Regions from separate parts of the Marinobacter sediminum genome, predicted to be linked through region 1. Evidence: predicted binding sites of a transcription regulator. Region 1 holds the regulator's gene; the other holds the start of a gene.
The links. Region 1 encodes sigma-54, which starts transcription at its own class of promoters, with help from an activator protein. Its sites were predicted from a motif close to ANTGGCATNNANNTTGCTNT; they were not measured.
Positions count from the first base shown of each region.

Region 2: a site for sigma-54 is predicted at 5,524-5,543, ahead of KFJ24_RS16785 (circularly permuted type 2 ATP-grasp protein). Genes of this name have one in related genera too.

Region 1 is NZ_JAGTWY010000001.1:1,989,285-1,996,985, reverse strand. Features, by position in the region: gene mgtE (magnesium transporter) at 1-299, opposite strand, end outside; gene KFJ24_RS09485 (HPr family phosphocarrier protein) at 415-684, opposite strand; gene rapZ (RNase adapter RapZ) at 691-1,575, opposite strand; gene ptsN (PTS IIA-like nitrogen regulatory protein PtsN) at 1,604-2,074, opposite strand; gene hpf (ribosome hibernation promoting factor) at 2,161-2,469, opposite strand; gene KFJ24_RS09465 (RNA polymerase factor sigma-54) at 2,582-4,108, opposite strand; gene lptB (LPS export ABC transporter ATP-binding protein) at 4,269-4,994, opposite strand; gene lptA (lipopolysaccharide transport periplasmic protein LptA) at 4,972-5,529, opposite strand; gene lptC (LPS export ABC transporter periplasmic protein LptC) at 5,513-6,154, opposite strand; gene KFJ24_RS09445 (KdsC family phosphatase) at 6,151-6,720, opposite strand; gene KFJ24_RS09440 (KpsF/GutQ family sugar-phosphate isomerase) at 6,720-7,700, opposite strand.
Region 2 is NZ_JAGTWY010000001.1:3,596,100-3,603,800, reverse strand. Features, by position in the region: gene KFJ24_RS16820 (phytoene desaturase family protein) at 1-771, shown strand, start outside; gene KFJ24_RS16815 (tRNA-uridine aminocarboxypropyltransferase) at 774-1,367, shown strand; gene KFJ24_RS16810 (TIGR03643 family protein) at 1,440-1,697, shown strand; gene KFJ24_RS16805 (YkvA family protein) at 1,778-2,197, shown strand; gene KFJ24_RS16800 (MotA/TolQ/ExbB proton channel family protein) at 2,265-3,041, shown strand; gene KFJ24_RS16795 (flagellar motor protein MotB) at 3,045-3,962, shown strand; gene KFJ24_RS16790 (ammonium transporter) at 4,190-5,398, shown strand; gene KFJ24_RS16785 (circularly permuted type 2 ATP-grasp protein) at 5,601-7,034, shown strand; gene KFJ24_RS16780 (alpha-E domain-containing protein) at 7,028-7,701, shown strand, end outside.

The DNA.
Region 1 (7,701 bases):
TCCGACTCGAAATCCTCGATGATATCCGCCAGTTCCTGCGCATTGAGCTGGCTCAGGAAATAACCACGGATGTCGTCGCTCAGGTACTGGAGAACTTCCCCTTCCAGCTCTTTATCGACCAGATTCCACAGCAGGGCCCGCTCGCGGGGCGGGGAAGATTCCAGAAGGTGGGCAATATCACTGGGGCTCAGGCCGCCGTTCAGAATACGGGCAACCTGTTTCAGGGCACCACTGTCCAGGGCTTCGCCCAGGGAGCGAAGGCGTTGGCGGGCCTGGCTTTTTTCCAGAATATCGGTCATGAATTACCCACAGTCAGAAAACGCCTGTATTATAGCGGAGTTAGGTGGCACAGGTGAGAAAGAGTTGTCGTTGAATGCCGCAGAAGATTCCGTTCTGGCCGCAGCAAGCCTGGTATTACTCGCCCTCTCCGAAATAGTCATTAATCAGCTCAACCAGAGCATCAATGGCATCCTGCTCGTCCTGCCCATCCGCAACCAGTTCGACATCGGTACCCTGGCTGGCGGCAAGCATCATCACCTGCATTATGTTCTTGGCATCCACTTCCCGGCCCTTGCCGCTGATTTTTACGCTGCTGTCGAATTCCGATGCCGTGTTGACCAGCTTGGCGGTGGCCCGGGCATGCAGTCCCAGCTTGTTAATGATGGTGATGGGGCGGCGAATCATGCTGGCTCAGATCTCTTCACGGGTTTGCAGGTGCGGTAGCTCGGTGTGGCGGACCTGAACGTTACTGTAGCGCTGTCGGAAATGGCTGCAAAGCTGTTCCGAGACATAGACCGAGCGGTGTTGCCCGCCAGTGCAACCAATTGAAATGGTCATATAGCTGCGGTTGCTGTCAGCAAAAGAGGGAAGCCAGGCTTCGAGAAATGCAGTCAGATCATCGATCATTTTCCGACTGGCCGGTTCTTTTTCCAGAAAGTCGATTACTGGCTGGTCGGTGCCGACGAACTTACGCAAACTGGTGTCCCAGTACGGATTTGGCAGACAGCGGACGTCAAAGACATAGTCCGAGTCCAGCGGGACGCCGTGCTTGAAACCGAATGACTGGAACAACAGGGCCAGCTCCTGGTCCTTCCGGCCAACGACACGCTGTTTGATCATATCCCGCAGCTCGTACATGGACATGCCGGTGGTGTTCACGTAGAGATCGGAAAGCTTGGCGAGCGGCTCCAGGCACTTTTTCTCGTTGTTGATGGCTTCCCGAAGGGACGTCCTGTCATCGCTGAGTGGGTGCTTGCGTCGAGTGGCGTGAAACCGTTGGAGCAGGGACTGTTCATCGGCGTCGAGAAATATGATTTCGACTGTGACTTCGGTTTCCTCGAGCCGCCGGTAAATCTCTTCGAAGTTGGCCAGCTCGCCGGACAGGTTGCGGGCATCAATACTGACCGCCATTTTTCCCAGCCGACCGGGTGTTACCTGGTTCGCGGCTTCCCGGGTCAAGGGAAACAGCAATCCTATGGGGAGGTTGTCAATGCAGTAAAACCCCAGGTCTTCAAGAACATGGAGTGCTGTACTCTTGCCCGAACCGGACCGGCCACTGACGATGATCAGTTTCATGGTCACCCTGTCTCCACAACAATGAGTGTTAGCCGTCTGCAGCTGTCATGCGCTCATAAAGTGTCTTGGCATCTTCACACTGGCGCAGACGATCGCAGAATGCGCGTTCGTTAAATTTCTCGGCCAGCTGGCTGAGCAGTTCCAGGTGCTCGCTGGTTGCCTCCTTGGGAACAACGAGGGCAAACACGAGATCCACCGGCTGGTTATCGATGGCGTCGAACTCGATGCTTTCTTCCAGCGTGAGCAGAACGCCGACGACGTGATCCAGTCCTTCCAGGCGGCAATGGGGTATGGCAATGCCTTGGCCAATACCGGTGCTGCCCAGGCGCTCACGCGCGACCAGATTATTGAAGATCTGGGTTTCGCTGAGCGAGCCGTCATGCTGGTTGATCTGCTCGGCAATGGATTCCAGAACCCGTTTCTTGCTGGATGCAGGTATCCGGCAAAGACTCAGCTCCGGTGCAAGGATGTTGTCAATGGTCAGGGATGTGTCGCTCATGAATCGACTGCATTTCCGTAAAAAAAAGGCTGCGGCAGGTTAGCCATGCCGCAGCGCGATTAGATGACACGCATGAAAACGGGCGTTTAACGAGACCCGTTTCCGTGCATCCGGTCTACATTCTTTTCCTTATGCTTGAGGATCTGACGGTCCAGCTTGTCAATGAGCGAATCAATCGCTGCATACATATCCCCATTCTCAGCCTTTGCGTGAATCTCACCACCAACCACGTGAAGCGTCGCCTCCGCCATCTGGCGCACTTTTTCCACTTCCAGGGTTACCTGGCAATTGCTGATGTGGTCAAAGTGGCGTTCCAGCTTGCCAAATTTTTCTGAAACGTAATCTTTCAATGCGGGAGTCAGTTCTACGTGATGGCCTGAAATATTGAGTTGCATAGGCGTCTCCTGTTGTCATCATGCCGACTCCCGAGGGGGCCGGGCTGAGTGCTGGCGCATCGCGCGCCGGCGAATCGTGTTCCTGGGCAAGGCCTGTAAAGTAAAAGGCTCCCTATACCAGTCGCTTCCGCTCGTTTGAGGGTGGTATATGCATCGCTTCTCGATACTTGGCCACCGTGCGTCTCGCCACCTTGATACCTTGTTCCCCTAGCATGGCTGCAATTTTACTGTCACTCAACGGCTTTTTGGGAGTTTCTGCTGCAACCAGCTTCTTGATCATTGCACGGATTGCCGTGGAGGAGCATTCACCACCCTCATTCGTGCTGACGTGACTGGAGAAGAAGTACTTGAGTTCAAAAATTCCCCGGGGGGTGTGCATGAATTTCTGAGTAGTAACACGGGAAATCGTCGACTCATGCATCTCCACCGCCTGGGCAATATCAGAGAGGATCAGCGGCTTCATGGCCTCTTCACCCTCGTCCAGAAATCCCTGCTGGTGCTCGACGATGCGGGTTGCCACCTTCAGCAAGGTTTCATTGCGGCTTTGCAGGCTCTTGATAAACCATTTGGCCTCCTGAAGCTGATCCCGCATGTAGGTGTTATCAGCGCTGCTATCCGCTCGCCTTATAAGAGAAGCATAGCTTGCATTAACGCGAATGCGCGGAGCGATTTCCGGATTCAGCTCTACGCGCCAGCGTCCGTTGTCTTTGCGGACAATAACATCAGGGATGACATAGTCCGGCTCGGCCTGGTCGATGACATCACCCGGGCGAGGGTTCAGGCCGGTAATCAGGGCCAGAACCTCTCTTAGCTGGTCTTCTTTTAACCGGCTCCGGCGCAGTAGCTGGGCGTAATCCCTGTTGCCCAGCAAATTGATGTAATGGGTAATGACCAACCGCGCCTGGGCCAGCCAGGGCGTGTCCGGAGGTAACTGGCTCAGCTGGATTAACAGGCATTCCTGAAGATCTCGCGCAAACACGCCAGGGGGGTCAAAGTGCTGTAAGCGATGCAATACCGCCTCAACCTCGTCCAGCTCGAGCGGATCTTCCTCGTTTTCATCAACCAGGCCGGTGTGAATTTCTTCCAGGGGACTGGTCAGATAGCCTCTGTCGTCCACCGCATCCATCAGGGCGTGCGCAATGGCCCGATCCCGTTCGCTCAGTGGCGTCAGGTTCAGTTGCCACTCCAGATGATCCCGGAGGGTTTCGGTGGGGGAGTTGCGGGTCTCGAAATCGTGGTCGTTTTCATCATCGTTCCGGGCTGCCGGTGCGGGAGCCGACTGGTAAATATCGTCCCAGGCAGTGTCGACAGGCAGGTCATCGGGAATGTTATCCGGAATCTCATTTTCCGAAGCCCAGTCGGGACCATTTTCCGTTTGATCCCAGTCCTGGCTGCTGTCCGGCTGTGCTTCGGCTGTTGTCTCTGAGCCGGCGTCTTCGCTGTTCGAGTCCGGTTCGCCCGAACTGGATTCCGGCTCGTCGTCATCCTCAGAGGTTTCCAGCATCGGATTGGATTCCAGTGCCTGCTGGATTTCCTGTTGAAGGTCGAGTGTGGAAAGCTGCAGTAGCCGGATCGCCTGTTGCAGCTGGGGCGTCATGGTCAGGCTTTGACCCAGCTTTAACTGTAAGGAGGCTTTCATCACCATGGTTCAGGATCCGTTACTCATCAGCGCTCTGCTTCGTGGACAGTCACATAAAAATTCGTTGTATGCCGGTCACTTGCCGCTACGGGAAAAAACCCTGCAAGTTCTTTGCCGAGTTTACTTGCTACAGTTCATCAACACAATCGGCCAAAGGAAGTCACAGCCTGAATTCGCTGCCCAGATACACTTCCTTAACCTGCTCGTTGGCAAGGATCGCTTCTGAATTTCCAGAGGCGATGATGTGCCCGCCGGACACGATGTAGGCATTCTCGCAGATGTCCAGGGTTTCCCGCACATTGTGATCGGTGATCAGCACGCCAATGCCCTTATCCCTGAGGTGGCGGATAATGTGCTTGATGTCGCTCACCGAAATCGGATCAACGCCTGCAAAGGGCTCATCCAGAAGAATAAATGCAGGTTCCATTGCCAGCGCTCTGGCTATCTCCACCCTGCGGCGCTCGCCCCCTGACAATGCCATGCCCACGCTGTCGCGGATATGGGTGATATGGAATTCCTCCAGCAGCTCCTGCAGTTTGCTCTCGCGATCAGCCCGTCCGAGCCCCTTGCGAGTCTCGAGGATGGCCATAATGTTGTCACGTACCGACAGTTTCCGGAAAACCGATGCTTCCTGGGGCAGGTAGCCAATTCCCTTCCGGGCGCGGCCATGCATGGGCAAGGGCGTAATGTCCTGGCTGTCGATGGTGATTCGACCTCTGTCTGCGGGCACCAGCCCTACAATCATGTAAAAGCAAGTCGTTTTCCCTGCGCCATTGGGTCCCAACAGGCCGACAATCTCGCCGCTTCGGATTTCCAGGGAGACGTCAATCACCACTTTTTTCTGCTTGTAGCTTTTTGCCAGATTACTGGCTCTGAGAACTGCCATCTGATCCCTGTTTGCTGCTGGTGCTGCGTGGCTGGATAACCATTTCGACACGGCCGGTGCCGGAGCCGGTGTCTTCTCCACCCTCTGCGGTGACGACCCGATGGACCGTATCATAATGAATGACGTCGCCCCGGAACAGGTTGCCATTCTGCTCAATGACGGCTTCACGCTCAAACGTCAGCTCGCTGTCTGAGGCAGACCATGTGATATTGCGTGCCCGGGCGTCTGTTTGTCCGCCGCCTTCCCGGGACGGCTGCTGGTAATGGGCGGGGCGTCCGGATGCTTCGATGCGGCTCAGGCCCTCCTCGCTTCGAAACAGCACGACCTGATCTGCGGAAAGGCGGGTCTTACCCTGGATAAGCTCAACGGCCCCGGTGTAGGTCGCGATGCCTTTATTATCGTCCAGTCGAGCGTTATCAGCGCTCACGGTAATAGGTTGGTCCGAGTCAAGATCAAAAGCGGCTGTGGGGGCTGCCACAACCAGGCCAATCACGACTGTCAACAGCGCCTGGAGGCGGTTATTTACCGGTTTCATAGCGTCCTTCCACCTGGGAGTTGAGTTCCAGAATACGTTTATCAATCCATGCCTTCATTCCCTTGGCACGGGTGACACCGATCCTGTCAGTAATCTCGACGGGCGCATCGGTATAGGCAGTGCCCAAATCATTGTCCAGTGTCAGGCTTGATGTTGTAAGTGTGGCCTCCCGGTCGCCAACCGTCCGGATAACGCGCACATTGCCTGTCAGGTAGAGCAGATTTTCATTTTGCAGCAGACTGCCGTTCTCTGCCTCAACAACCCAGGGCTTGGTTCCCGGCTCACCGTAGAGTTCAGCCCGGGGCGATTCCATGGTCGCCAGGTTGCCTTCCTCGAATTGTTCAATACGTGGACTGGTGAACTGTACCTTCAGATTGCCGGCCTCGTCATAGGTGGTGTAGCTGCCATTCACTATAAAGCCATCCGGCTCCCCCTTGCCTCGGAGTTCCGCTGCGTCATTTGAGACCACAGTTGGCTCATCACTGCGCCAGAGCAGGAACACGGTGGCCAGAATGGTACCGATCAGCGCGAGGGTGCGGATCCAGGGGCGATATTCAAGCTGGAGCAGAGAAACCAAGCGGCCCTTGACGTCGCTTTTGATGTCGCTGGATGCCCCGCTACTCATGCATCAGGCTCCAGATATCGGGACAAGGCCTGGTCCAGTTTGTCCTGGGCTGTCAGCAGCAGGTCGCAGGCTTCGCGGACCGCGCCACTGCCACCCGCTGCCTGAGTACAATAGTCAGCGTGATCGCGAACCAGCCAGTAGGCGTTCGGGACAGTGATGCCCAGCCCGGAAAACCTGATGGCCGGAAGATCGGGAAGGTCGTCGCCCATATAGGCGATGGCTTCCGGCCGGATGCCTGTTTTCCCGGCGAGTTCCTCCAGTGCAACTTTTTTGTCTTCACGGCCCTGCATCAGATGGGGGATGCCAAGGTCGCGCATGCGCTTTTCGGTCAGGGGAGACTGGCGACCGGTGATCACGGCTACGGTGATGCCCGCTGCCATTAACTGTTTCAGACCGAGGCCATCGAGAATATTGAAGGCTTTGAGCTCATCTCCGTTGGCGCTGAAGTAGAGTCTGCCGTCGCTCATGATGCCGTCTACGTCCAGGGCAATAAGCCGAACGCGCTCTGCCTTGGCCAGTAACGACGCCGACCATTCCGGGCTTAACGGGCTACTGATGACGGCCATTAGATAACCCCGGCCCGCAGGAGGTCATGCATGTTGATGGCGCCCACCAGAGCGCCGGATTCGTCGGTCACTGGCAGCGCATTGATCTTCATCTCTTCCATGATGTTCAGGGCTTCCGCCGCCAGGTGATCCGCCGCGATGGTCTTGCCGTTGCGGGTCATAACGTCCTGAATCGGGGTGGTGTGTAAATTGGGGTTTGTGTCCAGCGTGCGGCGAAGATCGCCGTCGGTAAAGACGCCGGTGAGGTTGCCTTGGGCGTCGATAATCGTCGTCATGCCCAGACCCTTGCGGGAAATCTCGAGAAGCGCACCACTGAGGGTGGTGCCCTCTGTAACCCGCGGTATGGTGTCGCCAGTGTGCATAATGTCGGATACGCGCAGCAGGAGCCGCCTTCCAAGACTGCCTCCCGGGTGGGACAGGGCAAAGTCCTCAGTACTGAATCCGCGGGCCTCAAGTAGCGAAACCGCCAGTGCATCCCCCATCACCAGAGTGGCTGTGGTGCTGGAGGTCGGGGCCAGTCCGAGCGGGCAGGCTTCGGTTTGTACGCTGACGTCCAGATTGGCCACAGCCTCCCGGGCCAGGGTGGAGTGGGGGTTGCCCGTCATGCTGATGAGCGGGGCACCCATGCGCTTGATCAGCGGGAGAATGGTGACCACTTCGCTGGTGTTGCCACTGTTGGAGATTGCGATTACCACATCCTGGCTGGTGATCATGCCCAGGTCACCATGGCTCGCTTCTCCCGGGTGAACGAAGAATGAGGGGGTGCCGGTACTGGCCAGGGTAGCGGCGATCTTGTTGCCAATATGGCCAGACTTGCCCATGCCGGTTACGACCACACGACCCTTACAGGCCATGATCACTTCGCAGGCTCGTGTGAAATGGTCATCAATGCGTGTCTCCAGGGCATCGATGGCATCACGCTCGATACGAATGGCTCGAAGCGCGGGGGTGCGGAAATCCTTTGAATTCTGTTCGGTCATC
Region 2 (7,701 bases), 1.6 Mb from region 1:
GATGGCGAAGAAATCCGCGCGCCGATGGTTATCAGCAATGCCGGGATCATCAATACCTTTGAAAAGCTGCTGCCGGAGGATACTGCGGCAAAGGCCGGTTACCCGGGCAAGCGCGAGCACATAACACCGTCCATGCCACACATCGGGCTCTATATCGGTCTTAAAGGCACCCCGGAACAGCTTGGTCTTCCCCGCACCAACTTCTGGATCTACCCCAGCGCTGACCACGACGGCAATGTCCAACGGTTCCTGAAGGATCCCGAACACAGCCAATTCCCGGTCGTCTATATCTCGTTCCCGGCCGCCAAGGACCCGGATTACCAGAACCGATGGCCGGGTACCTCAACCATCGAGATCGTCGCCCCCACCACCTGGGAGATGTTCGAGCCCTGGGAAAACACCACCTGGGGCAAACGTGGTGAAGACTATGACGCGATGAAGGAGCGCATTACCCATCAGATTCTTGAGGTAATGTACGAAAAGCTGCCCCAATTGCGCGGCAAGGTCGACTATGTAGAAACTTCCACTCCGCTTTCCACGGCCTGGTTCTGTCGGTATGGACGGGGTGAGCTCTACGGGCTCGATCATACCCCGGAACGTTTCGAGCAGGACTGGCTGAAACCGAAAACCGACATTCCCGGACTCTTTCTGACCGGGCAGGACGTTCTGACCTGTGGTGTGGTGGGCGCGATGATCGGGGGCCTGGTGGCAACCCTGGCCATACGGGGCTGGCGCGGCGCAGGGCTGGCCAAGCGTATTTTTGTCGGATAGCCATGCCACGACCCTGCTGCGAACATTGCGGCCTGCACCCGAATATCTGTGTATGCGGATACTGCGGCGCCGTGCAAAACAGGACATCACTGACGGTACTGCAGCATCCATCCGAGGTTGGGCGAAGCAAGGGAACGCTTCGGATTCTGCAACAGTGCCTGGGTAACCTCCGTGTTTTCGTTGGTGAAACGCCGGAGGATTTCCGCCAGTCCGGTTTCACCGGCGAGCTTTGCCCGGACACCACCGCTGTTCTGTTTCCGGGCCCCGACAGTCAACCGGTCGAAGCGACAGACCTGAGCCAGATTAATCACTGGATTGTTCTGGACGGAACCTGGCGAAAGGCCGCGAAACTTCTACACCTCAATCCCACGATTGGCGAATTGCCGCGATTCCACTTCGCCTGCCCTCCGGCCTCCCGATACATCATTCGCAAGGCCCCGGGTGAGCACCACCTTTCAACGGCAGAAGCAGTCCACTATCTCCTGAAAAACCAGGAGCCCGGTCTTGATGCCATGCCAATACAGACAGCCATGACGGCACTGATCGAGAAACAACTGTCACAGATTCCCCGGGCACTGAGAGATCGGTACCAGTAACATCACGGATCATGAGACGAAGCCGGCGGACTGACGTATTGCTTTGGTGTTACTGAAACCGGGAGCAGTCCGATGTCATTTGAAGATCAACAGGCTGATCTTTCCAGGCTTATTGAAATGGCCTGGGAAGACAGGACCCCTTTCGAGGCCATCGAAACCCTGTATGGCTTGAAAGAGCAGGAAGTCATTCGCCTGATGCGCCGGGAGCTGAAGCCGTCGAGCTTCAGGTTATGGCGGAAACGGGTCACAGGAAGGAAGACAAAACACCGTATGCTGAGACCCGCCGGTGTCGAGCGAGGGTATTGCCCAACCCAATACAAGCCCCGTTAACGGTGCAACGGTTGGCAATACCAACTGGCTTGAGCGATCATACAGGCTCACATTCCCATCAGCGTAAAGGACGACATTTCATGGCACTGTTCAGCCAGAAAAATGCCGAAGATCAACTGAAGTCTGAGGCGGATAACGTCCATAGCGCAGACCTTGAAAAACTGCTGGACCGGCAGCGAGCCATTGAAGACAAAGTGAAAAATAGTGGCAAGCTCAAGCGCTTTAGTGCAGACATCCACTTGATGTTCTCAATGATTCGGGACTACTGGTATGGCAACTATCGCAGCGTGCCCTGGAAAACCATCGCCGCCGTCGCCGGTGCCCTGCTATACGTTCTGAATCCTCTCGACGTCATTCCCGATATCATTCTGGGCTTCGGCTTTCTGGACGATGCCGGGGTTGTCGCTTTCTGCCTGAAAATGGTTGAGTCGGACCTGCATCGTTATGCTGCATGGAAAGAACAAGAGGAAGATCACAGACCATCGACCCAATCCAATTGATTGAATACTGAACTACCGGTAGTCTCACTTTTCGACCATCAAACAAGCATCTGCCTCCGGAGCAAACGTGGATTTCGCTACCCTGATCGGCCTCGTAGGGGCCATCGTACTGATCGCTTCAGCGGTAATCCTCGGCGTGTCGCCGGATGTGTTCGTCAATGGTCCGTCACTTCTGATTGTCATCGGGGGCAGCGCACTGGTGGTGCTGGCCAAGTTCAGTTTTGCCCAGTTTTTCGGTGCCTTTGGTGCGGCCATCCGCGCCTTCAAGTTCAAACTTCCCGAAACCCGTGCCGCCATTGAGGAACTGGTAGAAGTTGCCCAGATTGCCCGTAAGGAGGGCCCCCTGGGTCTCGAAGGCAGGGAGGTTGGCTCACCCTTTCTCAGTCAGGGCGTACAGATGCTGGTAGATGGTCAGAATGGCGAAACCATCAAACAGCTACTCAGCAAGGAACGGTTGATGACGCTGGAACACAACCGCTCGGGCGCCAAGGTGTTTACTGCGCTGGCCGATGTCGCCCCGGCCATGGGCATGATCGGTACACTGATCGGCCTGGTCCAGATGCTATCCAACATGGAAGATCCAAAATCCATTGGGCCCGCCATGGCCGTTGCCCTGCTGACAACACTTTACGGCGCCATGCTGGCCACTATGGTCGCCTCGCCGATCGCGGACAAACTGTCACTTCGGATGACCGAAGAGGCCCGTATGCAGTCGCTCTACACTGATGCGCTGGTGGCAATTCAGGAAGGTACCAACCCCAGAGTCATCGAACAGCTTCTCTCCAGCTATCTGCATCCGAAAGAACGGAACAAGGCAGGAGAACCAGAAGCTGCGGGCGGATAGCCGATGGACGAATTGCCCGAAGAGGAAAAGCCGGGGATCCCCGCCTGGGTCGTGACATTCGCCGACTTGATGTCATTGCTGATGTGCTTTTTTGTTCTCCTGCTGTCGTTCTCGGAGATCGATGCCCAGAAGTTCAAGCAGATTGCGGGCGAGCTCTCCAAGGCGTTTGGTGTTCAGCGCGAAGTGCCGGCGCTGGAAATTCCCGAAGGCACGAGCCCCGTTTTCGACAAGTTCTCACCGGCACCACCAGAGCCCACGGTGGTCAATGAGGTCAAGCAGATCACCACAGACCAGCAGCCGGAACTCCAGACGTTCAAAAGTCCAACCGAACGGGCGGTGGAATCGGCCAAGCAGGAAACCATGGATCAGAGCGCCGAAGAAATCATGGCGGTGCTGGACGACGCGATCCGTGATGGCAGGATCGCTGTGACCCAGGGCAAGCACCGTATCGTTATCCGCGTTGAAGAAAAGGGCTCTTTCCCGTCAGGGTCGGCGGAACTCACCTGGGAGTTCGAGGGACTCCTGCTGGAGATGGCCAGTGTCCTGGCCAACATTCCCGGTAAGCTGACGGTTGAGGGGCACACCGACGACGTTCCTATCCGCACCTCACGCTTTTACAGCAACTGGGATCTCTCTGCGGCACGTTCTGCCGCCGTAGCCAATGTGCTGCTGGCCACCGGAGATATCACTCCCACACGCCTGGCGGTCAAGGGTCTTGCCGATACGGAACCCAGGGTTGCCAACACATCCGCTGAAAACCGGGCAAAGAACCGCCGCGTGGAAATCATCGTTGACCTTTCCGGCCCCCTGCAGGAACAGGAAATTGAGCTGAAAGAACTCATTGAGTCGGAATCCCTGAATCAGGAAACAGTCATCGGAATCGAGTCCGATGATGCGCCGACCAGTAAGATTAACTGGTAATAGCCAATGCCCTCCCGAAGACCAATTCAGTGCACGCCGACGGAAAACGCACTTCTTCAGTGCGTAAACAAGGCAAACCTCCTCACTGCCAGGACCTGACATCCTGCCAACCCCCTACCCCCTAATGATTTGCATTATTTTGGAACATCTATTGCTTAAAGTGCACCCTACCAATGCACAGACAGCCCGGCAGAGGCTGATAAACACAACATCAGGAGAGATAACCCGTGGACATCACGAGTGCAGTACACACCCTGACCGAAAGCGCCAACACGCTGTTTATTCTTATCGGTGCCATCATGGTACTGGCCATGCACGCCGGCTTTGCCTTCCTGGAAGTGGGCACGGTCCGACACAAAAACCAGGTCAACGCCCTGGTTAAAATCATGACCGACTTCGGCGTATCCGCAGTGCTGTATTTCTTTGTCGGTTACTACGTCGCCTACGGCAGCCACTTCATGACCGGAGCCGCCGAACTGACGGCCGGCAATGGTTACGAGCTGGTTAAGTTCTTCTTCCTGATGACCTTTGCCGCCGCAATCCCGGCCATCGTCTCAGGCGGTGTTGCCGAACGTGCCAAGTTCTATCCCATGCTGATCGCTTCCGGCCTGATTGTCGCGCTGGTTTACCCGTTCTTCGAAGGGCTGATTTGGAACGGTAACTATGGCTTCCAGGGCTGGCTGGAGAACCAGTTTGGTGCAGCATTCCACGACTTCGCCGGCTCTGTTGTAGTGCACGCCGTGGGTGGCTGGGTCGCACTGGCAGCTATCCTGCTGCTCGGTGCCCGCAACGGCCGCTATCGCAATGGCCGCGTGGTGGCCTTTGCCCCGTCGAACATTCCTTTCCTGGCGCTCGGCGCCTGGATCCTGACCGTTGGCTGGTTTGGTTTTAACGTTATGTCTGCGCAAACCCTTGATGGCATCAGTGGCCTTGTGGCTGTGAACAGCCTGATGGCCATGGTTGGCGGTATTCTCGTGGCCATGGTGCTGGGCAAGAAAGATCCCGGCTTTATTCACAACGGACCGCTTGCCGGCCTGGTCGCTGTGTGCGCAGGCTCCGATCTTATGCACCCTGTTGGTGCGCTCATTACCGGAGCGGTAGCCGGCGCTATCTTTGTCTACCTCTTCGAATGGGCCCAGGACAAGATCGAACGTCTGGACGACGTTCTGGGTGTCTGGCCTCTGCACGGTGTTTGTGGTGTCTGGGGCGCGATTGCCTGCGGCATCTTTGGCCAGGAAGCCCTGGGCGGTCTCGGCGGTGTGAGCCTGATGTCACAGATCATCGGAGCCGTTGCAGGCGTGATCGTGGCCTTTGGCGGCGGCCTGGTGGTCTATGGGGCAATCAGTGCCATCTCCGGCCTGCGCCTGACCGAGGAAGAAGAGTTCAACGGTGCAGACGTCAGCGTCCACCGCATTGGCGCAACCGCGGTCGAATAAACATCTTTTTTTCCTGCTTTCACAGGCGGCCATCTGGCCGCCTGTTTTATTTTACCCGACCCTAATTGACAGATACCCGGCCGTCGCCTTTTCTTAAAGAACCCAATAATAGCGATCTGACACCGACTGGCCCGTCTTTTGCTGCCTGATACTTCCATAGGTGCCAAATCCACTGGCACGGTCAAGGGAGACGAGCAGAATCATGCTGATTCAGACACCAGGCGAAGGCCTGTATGACGAGTTGTTCGATCAGGACAACCGGGTACGCCCCCATTACAAGATGCTTGAGGAATGGTTGGTCAACGCGGATGAGGGCCTGATCGCTGAAAAACGCAGAGAAGCCGACGTTCTGTTCCAGCGATTGGGCATCACCTTCAACGTTTATGGTGAGGACCAGGGGGCAGACCGGCTCATCCCGTTCGACCTTATACCTCGGGTTATCTCCGCCAGCGACTGGCAGAAGCTTCAGGCCGGACTGCGCCAGAGGGTGCAGGCACTCAATCGTTTCCTGTTTGATATCTACCATGGTTTTGACATCGTCCGGGCCGGTGTCATCAGCGCCGAACAGGTCTTTGCCAATCCCCAGTATCAGCCCGGAATGCAGGACCTGAAACTGCCCCGCAACCTGTACTCCCATATTGCCGGTATCGACCTGATCCGCCATAACGACGGTGATTTCTATGTACTGGAGGACAACCTCCGCTGTCCCAGCGGTGTCTCCTACATGCTGGAAAACCGACGAATGATGATGCGGTTGTTTCCGGAGCTGTTTGCCCACGCCCCGGTGGCGCCCATTGACCATTACCCTAACCTGCTTGGCGAAACCCTGCGGGCCGCCTCGCTCAAGCCGGACCCCACGGTAGTGGTGCTGACCCCCGGTCGTTTCAACAGTGCCTATTTCGAGCATGCGTTCCTGGCGCGGCAAATGGGCGTGGAACTGGTGGAAGGTGCCGATCTGTTCGTGCACCAGAACAAGGTCTTCATGAAAACCACGGTGGGTCCGCAGCAAGTGGACGTAATCTACCGCCGTATTGACGATGATTTCCTCGACCCTCTCGCGGGCAACCCAGACTCCATGCTTGGTGTCCCCGGACTCTATGCCGCCTATCGTACCGGCAATGTCGTGCTGACCAACGCCATGGGCACCGGGGTCGCAGATGACAAGTCTATCTACCCTTATGTTCCGGACATGATCCGGTTTTATCTGGATGAGGAACCCATCCTGAAAAATGTCCCCACCTGGCAATGCCGCAAAGAGAAAGACCTGAAGTACGTGCTGGATCACCTTTCTGAGCTTGTGGTCAAGGAAGCCCAGGGCGCCGGCGGTTATGGCATGCTGATCGGGCCCAAGGCCAGCAAGAAAGAACTTTCCACCTTCCGCAGCCTGCTCAAAGCCCGACCGCAGGATTACATTGCCCAACCCACTCTCAGCCTGTCCACCTGCCCGACCTTTGTGGATGAGGGCATTGCACCCCGACACCTGGACCTTCGCCCGTTTGTGCTTTCCGGGAAAAAGATCCAGATGGTGCCGGGCGGCCTGACCCGCGTGGCTCTCAAGAAAGGCTCCCTGGTGGTGAATTCGTCCCAGGGTGGCGGCACCAAAGACACCTGGGTAATGGAGGATGACTTATGCTGAGCCGCGCTGCCTCCAGCCTGTTCTGGATGGCCCGTTATCTGGAGCGGGCAGAAAGCCAGGCAAGACTGCTTGATGTCAGTCTGACCATGGCCCTGATTGATGTACCGGAAGACCGGGTCGAACAGTTATCGGTCCCATTGCTGGTCTCCGGAACCCGGGAGATCTTCTTTGAATACCACGAGGAAATCACACCCCAAAACCTGATTGACTTCCTGTTACTCGATGACCGCCATCCGGCCAGTGTGTACAACATCATTCAGAATGCCAGAGACAATGCCCTGCATGTCCGCGGCAACCTGTCGGCCGATGTCTGGGAGAGCATCAACCAGGCATGGCTGGAACTCAAGGAGCTTCAAAAGAAAGGGGTAACAGAATCCAATGCCAGTAGCGTTTTTGACTGGGTTCGGGAGCGCTCTCACATGTTCCGGGGTGCAGCTTACGGCACGCTGCTGCGAAACGATGCTTTCCACTTCCTGCGTCTCGGCACTTTTATCGAACGGGCGGACACGACGGCACGGGTGCTCGACATCCGTCATGTTATGGCCGTGAGAGCCATGGAAGAGCACGCCACACAGTCGTTCTTCGAGTGGACAGCCGTTCTGCATTCCCTGGCGGCCTTCGAGGCCTATCAGAACACCTATGGTCACAACCTGGAGCCCATGAATGT